Regions from separate parts of the Stutzerimonas sp. R40042 genome, predicted to be linked through region 2. Evidence: riboswitches for the same ligand, from Rfam matches in the RefSeq annotation. Region 2 holds a riboswitch; the other holds the start of a gene.
The links. Region 2 has a riboswitch for cobalamin ahead of btuB (TonB-dependent vitamin B12 receptor). Riboswitches for the same ligand answer to the same signal wherever they lie in the genome.
Positions count from the first base shown of each region.

Region 1: it holds a riboswitch for cobalamin, as region 2 does, so the genes downstream of both, OUY36_RS04030 (TonB-dependent receptor domain-containing protein) here and btuB (TonB-dependent vitamin B12 receptor) in region 2, are expected to answer to the same signal.

Region 1 is NZ_CP113258.1:862,862-870,673, forward strand. Features, by position in the region: gene OUY36_RS04020 (hypothetical protein) at 1-316, shown strand, start outside; gene OUY36_RS04025 (cobalamin-binding protein) at 316-1,116, shown strand; gene OUY36_RS04030 (TonB-dependent receptor domain-containing protein) at 1,139-2,995, opposite strand; cobalamin riboswitch at 3,092-3,308, opposite strand; gene OUY36_RS04035 (AAA family ATPase) at 3,381-7,034, opposite strand; gene OUY36_RS04040 (exonuclease SbcCD subunit D C-terminal domain-containing protein) at 7,031-7,812, opposite strand, start outside.
Region 2 is NZ_CP113258.1:1,456,849-1,464,660, forward strand. Features, by position in the region: gene cydX (cytochrome bd-I oxidase subunit CydX) at 1-63, shown strand, start outside; gene OUY36_RS06920 (cyd operon YbgE family protein) at 60-353, shown strand; gene OUY36_RS06925 (group II truncated hemoglobin) at 445-906, shown strand; gene OUY36_RS06930 (C40 family peptidase) at 1,090-1,722, shown strand; gene OUY36_RS06935 (C40 family peptidase) at 1,799-2,323, shown strand; gene nhaD (sodium:proton antiporter NhaD) at 2,516-3,769, shown strand; gene OUY36_RS06945 (metallophosphoesterase family protein) at 3,790-4,593, opposite strand; cobalamin riboswitch at 4,739-4,958, shown strand; gene btuB (TonB-dependent vitamin B12 receptor) at 5,077-6,930, shown strand; gene OUY36_RS06955 (hypothetical protein) at 6,977-7,546, shown strand; gene cobO (cob(I)yrinic acid a,c-diamide adenosyltransferase) at 7,543-7,812, shown strand, end outside.

The sequences.
Region 1 (7,812 bases), 590 kb from region 2:
ACCGGCACTGCGCATTGACTGGGGCCTGCCTCTTTTCGCTGCCGGCCTGGTCTCGCTGTTCTTCAGCCTGCCGGCCTTCACCGCCTTCAAGCACGCACTGATTGCCATCGAGCAGGCGTTGGAAAGCCCTATGGAGGCCGACGCCTGGGCACGCTTGCGTCGCCTCCGCCGTCGCGGCCTGCTGATCGCCTCGCTGCCGGCCTGGTTCGCCGCCGCCGGGGCGCTGCTGGGCATGGAACCGGTGGCCCGCCTGTTGCTGGTATTCGGCAGCCTGGTGCTGCTGGTGCTCTACCGTATTCCGCGGCAGCTTCACTGATGCGTCACCTTTTGCTCGCCGCTCTGGCGCTGCTGGCCACCTTGCCTGCGGTGGCCGCGCAGCGGGTAGTAAGCCTGGCGCCCTCGCTCAGCGAAATCATGCTGGAACTCGATGCCGTAGACCGCCTGGCCGGTGTGCTGGACGGCGGCGAACGTCCTGCGGCCCTGGCTCAGATGCCATCGGTGGGGCGTTATGGCCAGGTCGAGATGGAGACCTTGCTCAGCCTGCGCCCCGATCTGGTCCTGCTCTGGCCGGACAGCGTGCCGCGCAGCCAGCGCGAGCAGCTGCAGCAGTTCGGTGTTCCCGTGCTGGTGGTGGCGCAGACTCGCCTCGACGGGCTGGCCGAGCAATTCAGGGTGATCGGCCAGGCGGTCGGCCGCACGGAGCAGGGCGAGCGCCTGGCCGAGGCGTTTCGCGCCGGCCTCGCCGAGCTGCGCACAGCCTACGCCCGTGAACAGCCGTTGCGGGTGTTCTACCAGGTCTGGAACCGCCCGCTGTATACCCTCGGCGGGCAGCAGATCATCAGCGAAGCGATCGAGGTGTGTGGCGGGCGCAACGTCTTCGCCGACCTGACCCTGGCCGCGCCGCAGGTGAGCATCGAAGCGGTGCTCGCCCGCGACCCGGAAGTCATCCTGGCCGGTAGCGGGGCGCAGCTGGACGAATGGCAGGCCTGGCCACAGCTAGATGCCGTGCGCAACGGGCGATTGCTGGAAGTGCCCGACAAGGGCCTGGAGCGCCCGAGCTTCCAGATGCTGGGGGCGATCCGGAAGCTCTGCGAGGTGATGGCGGCAGCGCCCTGAGCGGGCGCGCCGGTAGACGCGATTACAGTGATGGAGTCCAGGTGACGGCGAACAGCAGGGTTCGCGCCGCCTCGTGATAGCCGTAATTCTGCGACGGATCCCACCAGTTAGCTCCGTCTGGGCGGTTATAGGTCGCCAGTGCATAGTCGCGATCGAACAGATTGTTGACCTTCGCCTCCCAGCGCAACTCGGGATGGCTCTGCCAGGCTGCTCTTAGGTCGAAGACCCCATAGCCGGACAGCTCGCGGGTGTTTGCGATGGTGTCGTAACGGGCGCTGGAAACGTGCCAACCGGCGCCAGCCGAAAGCGCGCCGAACGTACGATCAAGGTCGATGCTGAGTGTGCGCTTTGCCCGTCGCGCCAGAGTATGGCCGCTATCCCGGTCGCGCGGATCGATGATGCTAACGCCGAGGCTCGCCTGCCAGCCCAACAGCTCACGCGCCGCGCTGGCTTCGAAACCGTTGATCCGTGCCTGGCTGACGTTTTCCATCCGGGTTCCACCCCAGGCAATCATGTCTTCGACATCGGTGCGATAAAGGGAGGCTTCCAGTTGGGTCTCTTCGAATTCGCCGCGCCATTGCAATTCGTACGTCTTCGAAGTCTCCGGCTTCAGGTCCGGATTGGGACCCCAGGCGGGCGGTGCGTAGAGGTCGGTGAACGTCGGGGCGCGGAAGCCTTCGCCATAGCTCAGAATCCAGCGCTGCGACTGACCTACCGGCAGGCTGAAGGCTGCGTTCCAGCTGTTGTGGCTGCCAAACTGCTGGTTGTCGTCGTGACGCAGACCCAGTTCGGTGCCGAAGTGTTCGCCCTGGAAGCTGTGCTGAGCAAAAAAGGCGAGATTGTCGCGGCTGTCTTCCTGGTAGGCGGTGGTGGCATCGAGGCGGTCCTCGTACCAGTCGCTGCCCGCGCTAAGCTGCTGGCGCTCGCTCAGCTGCAAACGGTTGATCCAGGCTGCAGAGTGGCGGGTGGTCTCCAGCAGACCGTCGTTGTAGTTGGAGCCGACCGCGCGGTTGCGATCGAAGCTGCGACCCAGCTCCAGACGGCTGTTCCAGACGTCGCTTAGCTGGCCGTCCAAATAACCGCTGTAGCTGCTGACACGAAACTCGTCCTGCGGCGTGCCCGGGGCGAACTCGTAGGCATCGTCATACTCGTTCTTGCCGCGCTGGTCGTTGAGACTCAGGCCGGCTTTCCAGTCCGCATCGAACTGGTGATCCAGCTTCAAGTGCAGGGCCTTGTTGCGCTGGCCATCGTTGTCTTGGTCAGCGCCGCGATTGTCGCGGGTGATGTCGAAGCCGTCGCGCTCATCGAGGCTGGCGCCGAGGTGGACGCGAGTCTGCTCCGTTCCTGCTGCCAGGCTCAGGCTGCGCTGAAAGGTCTGGTCGCTGCCGGCGGCCAAGCGGACTTCCGGATTTATTCCGGGTTTGCCGCGACGGGTAAAGATCTGGATGACGCCACCAATGGCATCCGCGCCGTAAAGCGAGGAGCGCGGCCCACGGATCACTTCGACACGCTCGATGTTGTCGATAGCCAGGTAGTCGAGACGGGCGAAGCCGCTGGTGGCTGAAGCAATGCGTTGGCCGTCGACCAGTACCAGTGTTTGCGCGGTTCCGGTGCCGCGCAGCGACAGCGATGGCAAGCCACCGGCGCTGCTCACCTGCACGCCCGGGACCCGACGCAACAGCTCGGGCACGTTGCGTGCCTGCAGGCGTTCGATATCGGCGCGAGTGAAGACGGTATTGGCTGCAGTGGCCTGGGCGCGGGGCTCGGCCTGGCGGGCCGAGGTGATAAGCATGCTCGGCAGTTCCTGCTCGGCATCGGCAGCAAACACCTGCACGCCAGGCAGCAGCGCCACGGCGAGGGCAAGTCGGGACAGTTTCATTCTTGGAATTCCTCAAAAGATCGCAAACTTTTGAGGAGGGCAGGAACAAGCGCGGGATGACGGGCAGCAGCGCTTGACGGTGCTGCCCTCCGCAACACCAGTCGAATCCGTCAGGCCGGTCTCCGGGCTTTCGACACGCATCACGCTCACCTTCCCATGTCGGAACACAGTGGCTGTCGAGCGGACGGCGATCCCTGAGGATCACGGTCGATTACCGTTGCGGGGGCAGCGCCGGCCTTGCTCTTCGAGCGCACCGGCTTCCCGTTTAATGCCGACCTTTTGGTCGCGCACACCTGGGCGGATAAGAAAACGCGCGAACCTTACGGCCGATGCTGGCGAAACACAAGCGGACCAATGGCCGCAAGGTCTGCCAGCCCGGCGACCGCTAGGACAGCCCGCCGACGATCTTCAGCCCGCTCTGCCCGTTGCCCTGGCGCTGCACCTGAATCTGCACCGGGATGCGTTCGTGCATCTCGGCCACGTGGCTGATCACTGCCACCTTGCGGCCCTGGGCCTGCAGCGAATCCAGCGCGTCCATGGCGATCTGCAGCGACTCGGGATCGAGGCTGCCGAAGCCCTCGTCGATAAACAGCGATTCGATCCTGAGCTTGCTCGACGCCATCGAGGCCAGGCCCAGTGCCAGGGCCAGCGAGACGAGGAAGGTCTCGCCGCCGGACAGCGAATGCACCGAGCGCAGCTCGTCGCCCATCTCGGTATCCATCACCAGCAGGCCCAGCGGACTTCCGCCGCGCTTGAGCCTATAACGGCGGGCCAGCTGACGCAGCTGCACGTTGGCGTGCTGCACCAGCAGGTCGAGGTTGTAGGCCTGGGCGATCTTGCGGAAGGCGCCGCCGTCGCTCGAGCCGATCAGCGCGGCGATACGCCCCCAGCGCTGCATTTCGGCGCGCGCCTCGTCGATCTGTGCCAGCAGCGCGTGGCTCTGGCGGCGGCGCTTGTCGTCGTCGAGCAGCGCGGCGCGGGTTTCGGCGCAGCGCTGCTCGGCCTGTTCGCAGCGCTGCAGCTGTTCGGCGTGTGCCTGTTGCAGCTGCGTGGCTTCAGGCGCCTCGGTCTGTTGCTGCTGATGGCTAGCCAGTCGGGCGAGACAGCCGTCGAGTCGCTCGCGACAGCGAGTCAGGGTTTCGGCGTTCTGCTGCAGGCGCTGGCGCGCCTCGCTCAGCATTGCCTCGTCCATCTGCAGCAACTGGGCGAGGGTGGCGTCGTCCAGCGCCGGATGGGCGCTGCGCCAGGCGGCGAGTTCGACCTGCAGCGCGTCGCGCTCCTGCTGCAGTTCGGCGTGGCGCTGGCGGCCGCTCTGCTGTTCGCTCTGCAAGCGGGTCAGGCCGAGTCTGCCGTCGTTGAGTTGGCGCTCGATTTCGACCTGGGCCTGGCGCGCGGTCTGGATGGCCAGGTCCAGTTGCTGCTGCCAGGTGCTGGCGCTGGGCTGCTCGCCGAGGCTGGTCTGCAGTGCCTGCCGGCAGGCCAGCAGCAGCTTCTCGCGTTCGGCCAGGCGTGCCTGGCAGCTCGCCTGTTTCTCCTGGCGATGGCGTTGTTGCAACTGCTCGTCGCTGCGGCGCTGCTCGCACTGGCGCAGCTCATCGGCCAGCTCGGTCTGCGCCTGCAGTTGCTGCAGGCGCGTGGCGATGTCAGCGTCCAGCTCCATAAAGGTCTGCGCCGGATCTTCGCGCCAGTGCTGCAGACGCTCGGCCGGTAGCAGCTCGGCGAAGGCCGTCAGCTCTGCGTCGAGCTGCTGGGCGTCGCGGGCGAGGGCATCGCGCTGGCGCTCGAGCTGCTGGGTCGCTTCGACGCAGGCCTCGCGCGCGGCCTGCCAGGCTTGCTGCAGGGTTTCGCTGCGCTGCTGCAACCCGAGCAGTTGTTGTTGCTGCCGGCTGGCATCGGCGATCTGCTGGTTCAGGTTCGCCAGTTGGGCTTCCAGCCAGTCCGCGCGTGTTCCTTCGGGTTGGCGAAGCAGTTCGGCATGCGCTGGCAGGGCGTGCAGACGCGGGGCCAGCGTCTGCAGCTGCGCCTCGACCTCGCTCTGACGCTGCTGGCTCTGGCGCAACTGGGTGTTCAGCGCGACGTGGCGGTCGCGCAGTTCCTGCAGGCGCTGGTCCTGGGCCTGCAGCGCTTCGCGGGCGCGTTCGGCCTCGTGGTCATCCTGCTGATCGAGGCCGGCGAGCATGGCATCGGCCGCATGCCAGGGATGTTCCTGGCTGCCGCAGACCGGGCAGGGCTCGCCCGGCACCAGCGCGGCGCGTAGCGCCTCGACATTCGCGCTGCGCGCCAGGCGCTGGCGTTCGAGCAAGGCGAGGGTGACGTTCAGCGCCTGCTCGGCGGCGTCGCGCTCGGCGCGGACCTGTTTGCCCAGCGGCACCAGGCCGTCCAGCTCCGCCTGCTGGCCGGTGGTGGCGTCGCTCAGTTCGCGTCGGCTGGTTTCGAGCCCGCGTTGCTGAGACCAAAGCTCGCGCAGGGTCGCGGTTTCGCGCTCGGCCTGGCGCCATTGGTCCAACTGCCCATGCAGTTGGGCGAGCTGTTCGGCCAGGCCGACTTCGCTGCCGCGCTCATGCTGTAGAGCGTCCAGCGCCTCGCGGGCCAGGCTTTGCCGGGTTTCGGCAGCCTTGGCCTGCGCTTCCAGTGCCGGGAGTTCGCCCTGACCTTGCTGCAGCCGTGCTGCCAGCTGCACGGCCTGTTGCAGACGCGGGCGGTAGCCGTCCCAGGCGCTGCACAGCGGTTGCAGCGCGGCGCTGCGCCCCAGTTGCTGGCTCAGCGCGGCGAGTTCCGCCGCGGCGCGCTGCTGGCGCTCGGCGAGCTGCGTGAGCGTCGCTGCGCCCGCAGTCACCTCGGCATCGGCCCGGGTGCTGTCCTCGCGGATAGTGGTCAGGTCGGCGTTCAGATGCTGCAGGCGTTCCTCTTCACGGCGCGCCTGGGCCAGCCGCGGTTCGGCGTCCTGGCGCGCCTGTTCGGCCGAACGCAGTTGCTCGCTGGCGGCGCTGCATTGGCTCTGCAGCTCGGCCAGGCGCTGCTGCACGGCCTGTTCCTCATGCTGCAGGCGCGCCAAGCTGTCGGCGGCCTTGTCCAGCAGCGGGCCGAGATCCTGTAGGCGCAGGAAGCGATGGCGCTGCGGCGCCAGTTGCTCGAACAGGTCGAGAATGCGCCGGGCCTCGGCGAGGTTTTCGCGCTCGTATTCGGCATCCTGCAGTTGCTGGCATGCCGCTTCGCGCTCGTTTTCCAGGCGCTGCAGTTCGCTGAGCCATTGCCGCTGCGCTTCCAACGCCTTGAGCTGCTGCTGCTGCGCTTTCAGCGCGTCGAGCTGAGCCTGATGTTCGCGCTCCAGTTCGTCACGCTGCTCCGGCTCCAGTGGCTGCAGGCCGCCGGCCTGCTGCTCCAGACGGGCGAGGCCTTCCTTCGCCTCCTTGGCGGCTTCGAAGGCGGCCTGGCCGAGGCGGCTGTAGAGGCCGGTATCGGTGAGCTTTTCCAGGAGGGTGCCGCGCTCGTTGTCATCGGCCTTGAGGAAGGCGGAAAACTCGCTTTGCGCCAGCAGCACGGCGCGGGTGAACTGGGCCAGGGTCAGCCCCAGGCGGGCTTCGAGCAATTCCTTGAATTCGCGTTTCTTGCCGCTGGCCAGGAGCGTGCCGCTGTCGAGATCCGTAAGGCTCTGGCTGCTGGCCTGCAGGCGGCCGTCGATCTTCTCGCGGGCGCGCTTGACCTCCCAGCGTGCGCGGTAGCGGTGGCCGTCGACGCCGACGAAATCGACCTCGGCGTAGCCGCTGCCGCAGCCGCGGCGCAGCAGGTTGCGCTCGTCGCCACCGCCGATTTCGGCCTCCACGTCGGGGACCTTGTTCAGCGGTGACACGCCGTCCAGCCGCGGCGTGCTGCCGAACAGCGCCAGGCACAGGGCGTCGAGAATGGTGCTCTTGCCAGCGCCGGTGGGCCCGGTGATGGCGAACAGCCCGGCGCTGGCCAGCGGTTCGGCGGTGAAGTCGATGACCTGCTCGCCGGCCAGCGAGGCCAGGTTTTTCAGGCGGATGGCGAGAATTTTCATCGGTCATCCTCCGCATGGGCGAACTCGACGCGTTGCAGCAAGGTGGCGAAATCGTCCAGCGCCTGTTCATCCGCCGGGTTGCCGTACTGTTCTTCCCAGGCGCGGGCGAACAGTTCCTGCGGGGTGATCTGGTCGAGGCCGAGCAGCACTTCCGATTCCGTCTCGCCGCGCTTGCCGGCGTATTCGCTGGCGATGCGCACCAGTCGGCAGGCCTTGCCGGTTATCGCGGTTTCGATGCGCTGGCGCAGGTCCGGCAGCGGTTCGTCGAGCAGTACGCGTACCTCGAGCCAGGGCAGGTGTTCGTCGAACAGGCCGGTGGGCGGCAGCGCCTCCAGCGCGGCGATCACCTCGGCCAGCGGGGCGCGGCCGATGCGGATCATCTCCACCGCGCGCGGCACCGGCAGGCTTTCGGCCTGCGCCAGCTGCTCGCCGTCGAGTTCGACCAGCAGCACCTGATGGGGGTAGTTGACCTCGGCGAAGGACAGCGGCAGCGGCGAGCCGCTATAGCGGATGCGTGCCTGCCCGGCGACCTGCTGCGGCTTGTGCAGGTGGCCGAGGGCGACGTAGGCGACGGACTCGGGAAACAGGCTGGCCGGCAGGGCCTCGGCATTGCCGATGACGATATTGCGCTCGGACTCCTCCGACACCGCGCCGCCGGCCATGTGCGCATGGCTCATGGCAACCAGCGCCTGGCCGGGCTGGCGCACAGCCTCGGCGGCGGCGATGAGGCGTTCATGCACCTGACGAATGCCGGCCATGTAGTCGTCGCCCAGCGCCA
Region 2 (7,812 bases):
AGCTTCGGCATCATCAATGCCCTGTGGCTCGAGGCCACGCAGGACCTGGACGCAAAGCCTTGATCGGGCTGACCGGCGGGCGGCTGTATGGCGCAGCCGCTCGCACGCTCTCCCTGTTGCTGGCCGGGCCGCTGGCGCTGGTTCTGCTGATTCACCCGGCGGCCATGCTGGACGGGCAGGGCGGCTACAGCCATCCGCAATTGATGTTCGTGATGTGGGGCATCTCGGCAGGCTTCATCCATGGTGTCGGCTTCGTGCCCAGGCACGGCGCCTGGCGCCTGGCGTTCCATCCCTTGCTCGGCTGGCCTCTGATGGGGTTGGGCTATCTGATTCTCTGGCAGGCGCAGCGCTAGCACTCCACTTCAATCGACCCGCTTGTTGCGATTTTCGAACGAGCCGGCGGCCTGTCTGTGGCCGCTACGGTTTTCTTCAAGGAGTAATGTCTTGAACGCTTCCATCGAACCAACCCCTTATCAGGAACTGGGCGGTGACGAACCGCTACGGCGCCTGGTCGACCGCTTCTATGATCTGATGCTGTGCGAACCCGATGTAGCCGAAGTGCGCGACATGCATGGCAGCGATACCACGCAGATCCGGGAGCGACTGTTCGATTTCCTTTCCGGGTGGCTTGGCGGCCCCTCTCGTTTCATCGAGAAGCATGGCCACCCGCGGTTGCGTTTTCGCCACCGCTTTTTCCGCATCGGCGTGCTCGAGCGCGACCAATGGATGTTCTGCATGCACAAGGCGCTGGCCGAAACCCTCATGGGCGGTGACTTGCGCGTCCGGCTCGAGCAGGCGATGGCGGACATGGCCGATGCCCTGCGCAACGATTCGCATGATGCGCACGGCTGCGGTGCCGGCGGTTGCGCAAGCGCGCCGGAGCACGCCGGGCAGTGCGGATGCTGATCAGCCCGGATAGTGCTCTCGCGGCCGACGCAACCGAGATCAAGCGGCTGCGTCGGCCGCAGGCGGGGCGCGCAGACGTTTTGTCGCAGGGGATTCGTCACAATTCGTCCGATTGAAATTGATCATCGAAGCGATAGAAGGCATAGTCGCCGGCACTTTGGAATCAATGACACGGCCGTGCCCATGCGCCAACGCTTCGCACCCCTCGTGCCTCTCGCACTCATCGCCCTGCTGACCGCCTGCGCCGGCCAGCCCGTACAGACCGAGCAGCAGATCGAATCGCCTCGGCTGTCGCACAATCATCCTCTTGCAGACTTCGACTTCGCTGCCCTCGACAAGAGTGAAGAGCAGTCGTTGGCCGAACTGACCGACGAACACGACTACCAGCTGCCGCAGCTGGCCGACAGCATCCTCGAGCGCGGCTTCACCCTGGTCGGTACCCCGTATCGCTACGGTGGCAGTTCGGTGAAGAGCGGATTCGACTGCAGCGGCTTCGTCGGTTTTCTGTTCCGCAAGGAAGCCGGGCTCGAGCTGCCGCGTTCCACTCGCGAGCTGATCAACCTCGACGCACCGGTGGTCAAGCGCAGTGAGCTCGAGCCGGGCGACGTGGTGTTCTTCAACAACCGCGGCCGTGGCCGAGTCAGCCACGCCGGTATCTACATCGGCGACGACCAGTTCATCCATGCCTCCAGCAGCCGCAGTGGTGGCGTGCGCGTCGACAGCCTGGACGACAAGTACTGGCGCGCCAGTTACATGGAAGCCAAGCGCGTGCTCGCTCTGGCTTCGGACCTGGTTCCGCACACGGTCCATCACTGATCCCGCGACCTGTGGGGGTTGCGTCTTCCCGTACATGCCGGCAGAGTGATGGCTCATTTGCCTGGACCGCTCTGCCATGCACTATCCGGCTCGTCTCACGCTCGTTGTTCTGACTGCGCTGCTGACCGCCTGTGCCGGGCAGGCGCCCACGCCGCCACTCGTGCAGACGCCCAAGGCCCATCAGGCCGTACCCGGCGCCGCTGAAGACGTGCTGTTCAGCGCGATTGGCCTGGTCGGTACGCCCTATCGCTGGGGCGGCAACACGCCGGACAGCGGTTTCGACTGCAGTGGCCTGATCGGCTACGTCTACCGCGGCGCAGCCGGCATCCAGCTCCCTCGCACTACTCAAGCCATGAGCAATCTGCGCGGCCCGTCGGTACGGCGCGACGCACTGCTGCCCGGCGATCTGGTGTTCTTCGCGACCAGCGGTGGGCGCCGGGTCAGCCACGCAGGCATCTACGTTGGCGAAGACCGCTTCGTTCACGCGCCATCATCTGGCGGCACGGTACGTCTGGACAGTCTTACTGCCGGCTACTGGCAGAAGAGTTATCTGGGCGCCAAGCGCGTGCTCGACCAGGAGCAACTGGCCCGCAACCCCTGAGCCTCATCCGCATAGAACCCCCGTCGTAGACAGCCTGTCTTTAGTCGCATTCATATGCTGAAACATTCTCCGTTTGACATGCGGTGATTCCGCTCGTCTGGTGCTTTGGCTAACATGCGCCTCCCCAATTCCTCCCCGTGCGTCGTTCCGTCGCGCACAGACCCTTTTTCCCCACTTCCCATTAGGTGAGATATGCCTGAATTGCTGACGTACGTGCTGATTGCACTGGCGGTGGCGGCGCTGCTTGGCGTCGTGCTCGAAGAAGTAACCCATGTGAACAAGGCCAAGGTGACGCTGTTCTTCGGCACCCTGGCCTGGCTGCTGTTGTTCATCTTTGCTCCGGCTGGCGAGGTGCGGGAAACCGTGCTGGAAAGCCTCAACGAGAACATCGCCGAGATCGCCGGATTGTGGATCTTCCTGGTGGCGGCGATGACCTTCGTCGCCTACCTGAACAAGAAGGGCATGATCGAGAACCTAATCTATCTCGTCTTGCCGCAAAGAATCAGTGAGCGCGCGCTGCTGTTCCTCACCGCGACCTTCTGCTTCGTGTTCTCCTCGCTGGCCGACAACATCACCGCGACGCTGGTTTCCATCACCCTGATCCTCTCGCTGCAGCTGGATAGGGCGAAGACCATCAAGTTCGCCACGTTGGTGGTGTTCGCGGTCAACTCCGGTGGTGTCGCGCTGATCACCGGTGACGTCACCACGCTGATGATCTTTCTCGCCGGCAAGGTGGCGATTCTTCAACTACTGGTGCTGGCCGTTCCGGCGTTCATCGCGGTGATGGTGCTGGCGGCGATGCTGTCGATCGGTATGCGCGGCGAGGTGGTGGTGCAGGCGCACCGTAAGGACGTGCGCGGCGTGGATGTCGCCATCGCGCTGATCTTCCTCTGCACCATTCTCGGCACCATCATCGGCAACTTCCTGTTCCAGATTCCGCCAGTGCTGACTTTTCTCGCCGGGCTTTCGGTGATGTTCCTGGTTGCGCGCTTCTTCAGCGACGACAACGACTCCGATCCGATTCTCGAATACGTGCGTCAAGTGGAGTTCGAGACGCTGTTCTTCTTCCTCGGCATCCTTCTGCTGGTGGGCATGCTCAAGGAGGTTCGCGTGCTCGACGGGCTGGTGCACATCTATGACCAGGTGCCGGCGGTGATGGCCAACTACCTGATGGGCGTGATGTCCGCGGCGATCGACAACGTGCCGCTGACCGCCGCGTTGCTCAAGTCCGGGCTGCAGATGGGCGTTGCCGAATGGATGGTGCTGACCTACGCGGTCGGCGTCGGCGGTTCGCTGCTGGTGATCGGTTCGGCCGCCGGTATCGTCGCCATGAGCAAGGTGCCGGGCCTCACCTTCGGCAGCTACCTGCGGCACATGCTCTATCTGTTCATCGCCTTCAACATTGGCTTCGCCGGGGTCTACCTGATCGGCCTGTCGATAGGCTGATCACGGCGCGCGAGCGTGGGTCACCAGCTCAGGTTGAAGTGCGAGCCCAGCACGAAGCGACCGTCGAGCAGGTCCCAGCGCTCGACGCAGACCTTCTTCTCCTCGCCCGGGTGCAGCTTGAGCCGGTTGAAGGAGTTCGGCGAGGTGCCACGCAGGCGGGTCGAGAGTGTGGTGCCCGCCTGCACCATCCAGATCTCCCGCGCGAGGCCGCTGTACTGCCTGGACAGCGGCAGCACGTAGGGCAGATGGATGTGCCCGCCCATCACCAGATCCAGCCCGTGCTCGGCCCAGCGTTGCAGCGCGGGTTCAGCGCCGTGCTGCAGATTGCTCAGATCGCTCGGTACCATCGCGCCGAATGGCTGGTGGGCCACCACGATGCGAATCTTGCGCGGGTCACCCTCGGCCAGCCGCTGCGCCACCCGTTCCACTTGCCGCCCCGTCACCACGCCGTCCTTGTGTCGGCGCGGATGGGTGGTATTGAGCCCGATCACCAGCATGTCGTCGTTCTCGAAAACCGGTTCCAGCTCATCACCGAAGTGTCGCCGGTAGTTGCCGTACGGTGTGAACAGACGGGCGAAGAGGTTGTACAGCGGGATGTCGTGATTGCCCGGAATCACCAGCGTTTCGCCGACGCCGTCGGCCTCCAGCCGACGGACGAAGGCCGCGGCACTGGCGAACTGCCCGCGGCGGGCGCGCTGGGTGATGTCGCCGGAGAACACCAGCAGATCGGCTCGATGCTCACTTACATGATCCTCCAGCGCCTGGACCACGGCGGGTTGCTCGGTGCCGAAATGGGTGTCGGAGATCTGCACGATGCTGGTCATGGGCTTGGCTGAGGGTCCTGGCTGTTTGCTGGCATTGTTGCATTCGAAGCCTTTCGGCGTCCGCCGTTCCAAGCGGCGAGATGCAAGCGAAGATTGCAGAGGCCGTGCGACAACCTCGTGGTTGCGTGATCCCCGACCTTGGACTAACCTCCGCGTCGCCTCAGGTGCCCCCTGGCCTTGTGCCAGACGGGTGAAACAGGGAAGCCGGTCCATTCTCACGAAGATTCCGGCGCTGCCCCCGCAACGGTAGGCGAGTCGAGAAACCGCAACGGCCACTGTGCATGACGCATGGGAAGGCGCGGTTTCGAGATGCCGCACGGCATACGCTCGCAAGCCCGGAGACCGGCCTGTCGCATTTCACTGACAGTGCGGCGGGCGCTGGGCGGGTGCATATCCCTCGCGGTATTCCCTTCCTTTTGCGGTTCCTCCGTCTGTCTTCGTCGACTTTCAGTCGTGCGGGTGGGCACGACGGAGACCTGAACCTTGACTGGCAAGCCCCGTTTCAAGCCAGCGGCCTATGTGCTGCTCGGCAGTTTTCCCTTTTCCATCGGCCAACTGGCCGCAGCCCCGCTGGATCTCCAGCAACAGGTGGTGACCGCCACCCGTACCGCGCAGACGGCTCAGCAGAGCCTGGCCGCGGTAACCGTGATCGACCGCGAGCGGATCGAGCGCAGCCAGGCCAATTCGCTGCCGGAGCTGCTCAAGCAGGTGCCTGGCGTTTCGCTGGCCAACAACGGCGGGCCCGGCAAGTCCACCTCGCTGTTCATGCGCGGCACCGAATCCGATCATGTGCTGGTGATGATCGACGGCATCAAGATCGGCTCGGTCACGGGCGGCGGCGCGGCCCTGCAGGATCTGCCGCTGGAGCTGATCGAGCGCATCGAGGTGGTCCGCGGTCCGCGTTCCAGCCTGTACGGATCGGAGGCCATCGGCGGGGTGATCCAGATATTCACCCGCAAGGGCCAGGGGCAGGGCGTCAAGCCGTTCTTCTCGGCCGGCTACGGCACCCATGACACCTATACCGGCAGCGCCGGCGTTTCCGGCGGCGACGGTCGTGGCTGGTACAGCCTGGGCGTCAGCGGCTCGGACACCGACGGCATCAACGTCAAGTCGGCGGACACCAGCGGCTACGAACGTGACGCCGACGGCTATCGCAACCTGTCCGCGACACTGAGCGCCGGCTACCGCTTCGACAACGGCCTGGAGCTGGACGCCAACCTGCTGCAGGCCAAATCCCATAACGACTACGACAGCGTAAACCGCGCCCGCACGTCCGGTTTCGGCGCCAATGCCGATGGTGAGTCGAGGGTCTTCGGCACCCGTGCGCGCTTCAGTCCGCTGGAACCCTGGCGGGTGACACTGCAGGCCGGACGCAGCGAAGACAAATCCGATGCCTATCAGGACGGGCAGTTCTATTCACGCTTCGACAGCCGTCGCGACACGCTCAGCTGGCAGAACGATATCGAGCTGACTGCGGGGCATACGCTGATCCTGGGTGCCGATCACCAGCGCGACGAGGTCAACGGCACCACGGTCTATGCCGAGGACTCCCGGGACAACGACGGCTATTTCGCGCAGTACCTGGGCGAAGTCGGCCGCCATGATTGGCAGCTGTCGCTGCGCCGGGACGACAACGAGCAGTTCGGCCAGCACGACACCGGCAACATCGGCTACGGCTATGCGCTGACCGACTGGCTGCGCGGCACCATCAGCTACGGCACGGCATTCAAGGCACCGACCTTCAACGAGCTGTATTTCCCCAACTACGGCAATCCCGAGCTGAATGCGGAAACCTCCGAGAGCCTCGAGATCGGCCTTGCCGGGCAGCATGTCTGGGGCCACTGGGCAGTGAATGCCTATCGCACCGTAGTGGATGACCTGATCGCCTATGACGCCAGCATCTCCGCTCCGGCCAACGTGCAGGAAGCGCGCATCCGTGGGGTCGAGCTGGTGCTCGGCAGCCAGTTGCTCGGCTGGGACTGGAATGCCAACTACAGCCTGCTGGAACCGGAGAACCGCTCCGCCGGCGCCAACCGCGGCAACGAACTGGCGCGTCGGGCCAAGCAGCTGTTCAACCTCGATGTCGACCGTCGGCTCGGTGCCTTCAGCGTCGGTGCCAGCCTGCACGCCGAAGGGCAGCGCTACGACGACCTGGCCAACACCCGCGAGCTGTCCGGCTACGCCACCCTCGACCTGCGCGGCGAATACCGCATCACCCCGGAGTGGCGTCTGCAGGCGCGCGTCGCCAACCTGCTGGATGCCGACTACGAGACCGCCGAGGGCTACAACCAGCCCGGCCAGGCCGCTTACCTGACCGTGCGCTACCAGGCGCTGTAAGACCGCGGCGCGGGCATGTCGCCCGCGCCCACAGAAGGAGACTGCAATGATCAAGCTTGCCCCGAGATACCAGCTGCTGGGCGGCCTCGCGCTTGCCGCGCTGCTGGCCATGACCCGCGGACAGCACTTCGCCAGCGTCAACCTGCCGAGCGCGTCCTGGGCGGTGTTCTTCCTCGCCGGCGTCCTGGTGCGGCCGAAGTGGGTGTTTCCGGCACTGTTTCTCGAGGCGTCGCTGTTGGATTTCGCCGCCATCCAGTGGGCCGGGGTCAGCGACTGGTGCATGTCGCCAGCTTACTGGATGCTCGTGCCGGCTTACGGTTCGCTGTGGCTGGGCGGCCGGCTCTACGCCCGTCTGCATCGTGACCAGTTCAGCAGCCTGGCGACCCTGGCGCTGTGCGTGATGGCCAGCGCCTTCGTCTGCTACCTGTTCTCCGGCGGCGGCTTCCTCTATTTCTCCGGGCGCTACCCGGAGCCGACGCTGGCGCTGCTGGTCGACCGAATCGCCACCTATTACCCGCGCTACCTGTCGACCCTTGCGCTGTATGTCGGCGTCGCCGCGCTGCTGTTCGTCGGTCTGCGCGCCTGGTCTGGGCAGCGTGACGAGGCCCGCGCATGAGCGAATCCAGCGAACGCGATGATCGCCACAAGGCGCGCATGCAGCGCAAGAAGGCGCTGATCGACGAGAAGATCGCCGAGGCGCAGGACGAGTACGGCCTGCTGCTGGTGCACACCGGCAACGGCAAGGGCAAGAGCAGTTCCGCCTTCGGCATGGTCGCGCGTGCGCTCGGCCATGGCATCAAGGTCGGCGTGGTGCAGTTCATCAAGGGCGCGGCCAGCACCGGCGAGGAGGCGTTCTTCCGGCGCTTTCCGGACGAGGTCCGC